DNA from 2 places in the Kitasatospora sp. NPDC086801 genome. Region 2 is predicted to be linked to the other one. Evidence: riboswitches for the same ligand, from Rfam matches in the RefSeq annotation. Region 2 holds a riboswitch; the other holds the start of a gene.
The links. A riboswitch is a leader RNA that binds a small molecule or an ion and turns the genes downstream of it on or off. The one in region 2 is predicted to bind cyclic di-AMP.
Positions count from the first base shown of each region.

Region 1: linked by a shared signal. The riboswitch ahead of ACIPLC_RS29990 (transglycosylase family protein) and the one ahead of ACIPLC_RS08760 (NlpC/P60 family protein) in region 2 are both predicted to bind cyclic di-AMP.

Region 1 is NZ_JBIVAX010000038.1:74,175-77,479, forward strand. It holds gene ACIPLC_RS29985 (cytochrome P450) at 157-1,452, shown strand; cyclic di-AMP (ydaO/yuaA leader) riboswitch at 1,663-1,830, shown strand; gene ACIPLC_RS29990 (transglycosylase family protein) at 1,836-2,747, shown strand; gene eno (phosphopyruvate hydratase) at 3,015-3,305, shown strand, end outside.
Region 2 is NZ_JBIVAX010000005.1:58,705-62,009, forward strand. It holds gene ACIPLC_RS08755 (NlpC/P60 family protein) at 1-893, shown strand, start outside; cyclic di-AMP (ydaO/yuaA leader) riboswitch at 1,228-1,381, shown strand; gene ACIPLC_RS08760 (NlpC/P60 family protein) at 1,392-2,537, shown strand; gene ACIPLC_RS08765 (NlpC/P60 family protein) at 2,765-3,305, shown strand, end outside.

The DNA of each region.
Region 1 (3,305 bases), on a different contig from region 2:
CCACCCGGCCAAGAGCTGTCCAAGAGCTGTCCACGGACCGTCCACGGGGCGTCCACGGAGCGTTGGCGGGCCGTCCGCCGGGTGGTGACGATCCGGTCCCGCCGGTCGCGGCCGTCGGGGGCGGTGCGGCCCCGACCCACCGGATACGGTCGACGCATGCCAGTGCAGCCCGATCCCGCCGCCCCGCAGCTCTTCACCTGGGAGTTCGCCACCGATCCGTACCCCGCCTACGCCTGGTTGCGCGAGCACGCCCCGGTGCACCGCACGACGCTGCCGAGCGGGGTGGAGGCCTGGCTGGTGACCCGCTACGCGGACGCGCGGCAGGCGCTGGCGGACGGCAGGCTGTCGAAGAATCCGGCGCACCACAGCGAGCAGGCGCACCGCACCGGGCGGGTGGGGATTCCGGGGGAGCGCCAGGCGGACTTGATGACGCATCTGCTGAACATCGACCCGCCGGACCACACCCGGCTGCGCCGGCTGGTGTCGAAGGCGTTCACACCGCGCCGGGTGGCGGAGTTCGAGCCGAGGGTGCAGCAGCTCACGGACCGGCTGATCGACGGCTTCGCGCAGCGCGGTTCGGCGGACCTGATCCACGAGTTCGCGTTCCCGCTCCCCATCTACGCGATCTGCGACCTGCTGGGCGTGCCGGCCGAGGACCAGGACGACTTCCGGGACTGGGCCGGGATGATGATCCGGCACGGCGGCGGCCAACGCGGCGGTGTGGGGCGGGCGGTGAAGCGGATGCGGGCGTACCTGCTGGAGCTGATCCACCGCAAGCGGGCGGATCCGGGCGAGGACCTGATCTCGGGCCTGATCCGGGCGAGCGACCACGGCGAGCACCTCAACGAGAACGAGGCCGCCGCGATGGCGTTCATCCTCCTGTTCGCGGGGTTCGAGACGACCGTCAACCTGATCGGCAACGGCACGTACGCGCTGCTGCGCAACCCGGAGCAGCGCGGGCTGTTGCAGGAGTCGGTGGCGCGCGGCGAGACGGCGCTGCTGGAGACCGGGATCGAGGAACTCCTGCGCTACGACGGGCCGGTGGAGCTGGCGACGTGGCGTTTCGCGACGCGGCCGCTGTCGATCGGCGGGGTGGACATCCCGGTGGGTGATCCGGTGCTGGTGGTGCTGGCCGCGGCGGATCGCGATCCGGCCAGGTTCGCGGACGAGAACACCCTGGACCTGGCCCGGACGGACAATCCGCACCTGGGTTTCGGCCACGGGATCCACTACTGCATCGGCGCTCCGCTGGCCCGCCTGGAGGGGCGGAGTGCACTGGCCACGCTGCTTTCCCGGCTGCCGGATCTGCGGCTCGCGGAAAGTCCGGAGAATCTGCGGTGGCGGGGTGGCCTGATCATGCGTGGGCTGCGGGAACTCCCGGTCGAATTCAGTCCCGAGAGCCGGTCCCCGCACGCACCTCCGGTCGCGCCGGTCGACGCTCCGACACGCTGACTGGACGTCTCCGATCACCCGTGGAGGAGAGTCTGAACCAGCATCAATCCGGACATACCGCCGCCGTTGGTAGGCGATTGACCACGCGCCGTAATTTGTGTGTGATATCGGCGATATGAGCTTGTGATTGGTCTGAGGATCTGTCTACTCTCCCTGGAGTTCGCAGCTGCGGACCTCGTGCGCGGAACGCCGAATCCTGCCCGCCGCGTCACGGGAAACCGACCAGACCCTGGGCAGGGGCGGGGGAACCAGGTTTGTTGCCGTTCCCCGACGGCTTGGGGTGAAGCCGCCCGAGCGGAATCGTTTCCGCTTTCGGCGGCCGGGCCACCTCCCGGTCCGAACCCGACAGCTCACCTCGCAGGCGTGCGGAGAGGGACCTCTTCATGCTGTTCGTTGGAACTGGCCGTCACCGTCGTCGCACCCAGGCCGAGAAGGCCATCGCCGTCGCCGGTGTGGCCGGCGTCGGACTCGCGATGCCGCTCCTCACCGCCACCGGCGCCTCCGCCGCCCCCGCCTCCACCTGGGACGCCGTCGCCCAGTGCGAGAGCGGCGGCAACTGGAGCATCAACACCGGCAACGGCTTCTCCGGCGGCCTGCAGTTCACCCCCAGCACCTGGAAGGCGTACGGCGGCACCTCCTACGCCGCGCAGGCCAACCAGGCCAGCAAGGCGCAGCAGATCTCGGTCGCCGAGAAGGTGCTGGCCGCGCAGGGCCCCGGCGCCTGGCCGGTCTGCTCGCAGAAGGCCGGTCTGAGCAAGGGCGGCGCCCCGGCCTCCGTGGACACCTCCTCGGACGCCAAGCCCGCCAAGCAGCCCGCCGCCAAGCCGACCCAGCAGGCGCAGGCCCCGAAGCCCGCCCAGCAGCCGGTGCGGCAGGCCGCCCCGAAGCCGGCCGCCCAGCCGCAGGCCCAGCAGGCCCCGCAGCAGACGCAGCCGCAGGGCTTCTCCGGCAAGGCCGGCTGGGACGCCGACACGAAGGTGTACTGGTACCAGAGCAACGGCGCCTGGTACTGGACCAGCCACCAGAACGTCTACCAGCAGTACGCGGGCCAGGCCGCCGCCCAGCCGCAGTCCGCGCCCCGCGCCGCGCAGCCCGCGCAGTCCGCCCCGGTCGCGCAGCCCGCCGCCGCGCAGGGCGGTCACGACTACACCGTCCGGGCCGGCGACACGCTGTCGACCATCGCCACCGCCCAGGGCGTTTCCGGCGGCTGGCAGTCGGTGTACGACGGCAACCGCGGCACCGTCGGCGGCAACCCCGACCTGATCATGCCCGGCCAGGTGCTGCACCTCGGCTGAGCGGCCCGGGCCCTGAACGGCCCGGGCCCGGCGGGCGAAGGGGGACGGGACCCGTCCCCCTTCGCCCGCATTCCCCCGTATTCGCCCGCTTCGATCGGGCAAGCAGGTGAACTACCGGTGGGTAGCCGGGCCACACGCTGAGACGGGGCCGAGGCCAGCGCGGCCCCGGGGGCCGGGGCGGTTAGGCTCTGGTCGTAACGACTCCGCAATCGTCCCGCCGGCAGCACCCAACGTCAGCCGGACCCTGCTTCCGCAAGGAGATGCCTCGTGCCGTCCATCGATGTCGTCGTAGCCCGTGAGATCCTCGACTCGCGTGGCAACCCCACGGTCGAGGTCGAGGTCGGCCTCGACGACGGCAGCACCGGCCGTGCCGCTGTCCCGTCGGGTGCCTCCACCGGCGCCTTCGAGGCGCTCGAACTGCGCGACGGTGACAAGAACCGCTACTTCGGCAAGGGCGTGGAGAAGGCCGTCCTGGCCGTCATCGAGCAGATCGGCCCGGAGCTGGTCGGCTACGACGCCACCGAGCAGCGCCTGATCGACCAGGCCATGCTCGACCTG
Region 2 (3,305 bases):
AGATCGACCAGCTCCAGCAGGAGCAGGAGCAGGCGGCGGAGAAGTACAACGGCGCCAAGGAGCGGGCCGACCAGCTCCGCAAGCAGTCCGACCAGTTGCAGGACCAGGTGGCCCGCAGCCAGGACGAGATGACCCAGCTCCAGACCGGTCTGGCCGGGGTGGCGGGCGAGCAGTACCGCACCGGCGGCATCGACCCGTCCGTCCAGCTGATGCTCTCCTCCGACCCGTCCGGCTACCTGGAGAAGGCCTCCAGCGTCCAGCAGGCCAGCACCAGCGAGTCCGAGGCGCTCAAGGGCCTGCTGGACCAGCAGCGCCGGCTGGACCAGGAGAAGTCCGAGGCCGCCGCCGTCCTGGCCTCGCTCGACTCCACCACCAAGGACCTGAACCAGGCCAAGACGGACGTCAACCAGAAGCTCAAGGCCGCGCAGGACCTGCTGAACTCGCTCAGCGCCTCCGACCGCGCCGCGCTGCGCGCCCAGCAGCAGCAGGACGACCGCGCCTCGCGCGGCAGCGAGCGCACGGACCTCGGCAGCCTCCCGCAGGCCGGCGGCTACGCGGGCGTGGCCGTCGCCAAGGCGATGAGCAAGCAGGGTTCGCCGTACGTGTGGGGCGCCACCGGCTCGACCACCTTCGACTGCTCGGGCCTGATGGTCTGGGCGTACGGCCAGGCCGGCGTCTCGCTGCCGCGCACCTCGCAGGAGCAGGGCAACGTCGGCACCGCCGTCACGCTGGACCAGGCCCAGCCGGGCGACCTGGTCATCTACGGCTCCGACCGGCACCACGTCGGGATGTACATCGGCAACGGCATGGTGGTGCACGCGCCGCACACCGGCGACGTGGTGAAGGTGATGAAGGCGGACGCGATGAAGATCAACACGATCCGCCGGGTCTGACGGTCCGACACGCCCGAAGGGCCCCGCCGGGCCTGTGATCCGCGCCACCCTCCGACCGGGGGGTGGCGTTCGGTTTTCGCCCGCTCGACGAGCCCCGGTGAAGACTGATCAGCTTTGCGTGCGACGGTGATCACTATGTGTCATATTCACAAAAGAACTTTGGTCTTCTTCCGTCTTTTTTCTGACAAGGATTTGAACGGATCACGGTTCAGTTACTAGGGTCATGCACCGAACCACCGCACTGTCGATCGCCCAGCCAGGGTGGCGGCGGTGGTTTCCGTCGAGTTCGTGACGCAGCGGGGCTGGCCGAGTGCCTGCCCGACGGGGAGCCCAGCAATCGGGGGCGCTGTCGAACGGAGCCGGGGAACCACGTTCCTCCGGGGTGAATCGGCGCCAGGTCGGCCGGTGGAACGGCCGTGAGGCGTCGTAGGGCATGCTTCCGGCCCGAACCCGTCAGCTCACCCGGTAGGCGGTCGCAGGAAGAAGGAGTCCGCCTTCGTGGCGTCCCATCGTCGTCCCAAGCCCGCGAGTCGCACCCGGGTCTCGATCATGACCGGTTTCGCCGCCGCAGCCGTCGCGCTGTCCGCGCAGTCCGGCGCCCACGCCGACCCGCAGCCGACCAAGGACCAGGTCAAGGAGCAGGTCGACCAGCTCAACGAGCAGGCCGAGGTCGCGACCGAGAAGCTCAACGCCGCCCAGGAGAAGCAGCAGCAGCTGCAGAAGCAGGTCACCGACCTGCAGGACCAGGTGGCGCGGCAGCAGGGACAGGTGACCGACCTGCAGGGCGGCCTGGCCGAGATCGCTGGCGAGCAGTACCGCAACGGCGGCATATCCCAGACCGTCCAGCTGATGTTCTCCGCCAGCCCGGACACCTTCCTGAGCCAGGCCGACACGCTGAACCAGGCCGGTGGCACCCAGAAGGGCCAGCTCAAGCAGCTCCAGGACGAGCAGCGCAAGCTCGACCAGGTGCGCAACGAGGCCCAGGGCAAGCTCTCCGAGATGGAGACCACCACCCAGCAGCTGAAGAGCGCCAAGGACGAGGTCCAGGGCAAGCTCAAGGCCGCGCAGGACCTCTTCAACACCCTGTCCGAGCAGGAGCGCCAGGCGATTCGCGCGGCCGAGGAGAAGGCCGCCGCCGAGGCCAAGACGAAGGCCGACGCCGCCGCGAAGGCCGCCCAGCAGCAGGCGGCGGCCCAGCAGGCCGCCGACCGCTCCTCCCGCGACAGCAGCCGCACCGACCTGAGCGCGTCGCAGGCCCCCGCCGCGCCGGTCACCAAGCCGAGCGCCGGCAGCTCGCGCGGCGCCGCGGCGCTGTCCATCGCGGCCTCCAAGATCGGCAGCCCGTACGTCTACGGCGCCTCCGGCCCCGGCTCCTTCGACTGCTCGGGCCTGATGGTCTGGGCGTTCAACCAGGTCGACGTGTCGCTGCCGCGCACCTCGCAGGAGCAGGCCCACGCCGGTACCCGGATCGGCTCCGACCTCTCCCAGGCGCAGCCCGGCGACCTGCTGATCTTCTACGGGGACGCCCACCACGTCGGCATCTACGCGGGCAACGGCCAGGTGCTGCACGCGCCCAAGCCGGGCGCGTCGGTCCGCTACGAGGCGGTCAGCAACATGCCGCTGGCCTCCATCGTGCGGGTCTGATCCCCGCTCAGGCCCTCCCAGGCCCGGCCTTCCCTCACGGAAGGCCGGGCCTGCGGCTTTTCCGGCGTCCCGGACGGATGTCCGATTGCGGGCCAAATATTCGGGTTGGTAGGGGTTTGGACTCGGTTGCCCGGACTCGCTAACGTCTGCCACCGGACTCCGCTTCCAGGGCCGCCCGCGTTGGTGCGGCGGCGGGGCCCCGCCGCCGGATTGGAGCCGCTGCCGCCATGCCCGTGCACCGCCGTTCCCAACTGTTCGCCCGTGCGCTGGTGCTGACCGCGGCCGCCACCACCGCCCTGGGCGTGACGACGGGCGGCAGCGCCCAGGCCGCCCCCGGCCCGCCGGACACGCCCGCCCGCAAGGACGTCAAGGCGCAGGTGGAGCAGCTCTACGGCGAGGCCGAGCAGGCGTCCGAGAAGTACAACGCCGCCCAGGAGGCGCAGCAGCGGCTCCAGGGCGAGACGACCATCCTCCAGGGCGACATCGCCGTCGCCCAGGACCAGCTCAACCAGCTGCGCGGCGACCTCGCCACCGTGGCCGGCGCCGAGTACCGCGGCGGCGGCATGGCCCAGACCGTCCAGTTGATGCTCTCCACCGACCCGGAGGGCTACCTGTCCCGGGCCCGCACCCTCGACCAGGCCGCCGAGCGGCAGCAGGAGACCCTGCACGAACTGGCCGCCCGCCAGCGCCGGCTCGACCAGCGCCGCACCGAGACCTCCGGCAAGCTCGCCGAACTCGATCAGGCCCGCAGCTCGCTCGCCGACAGCA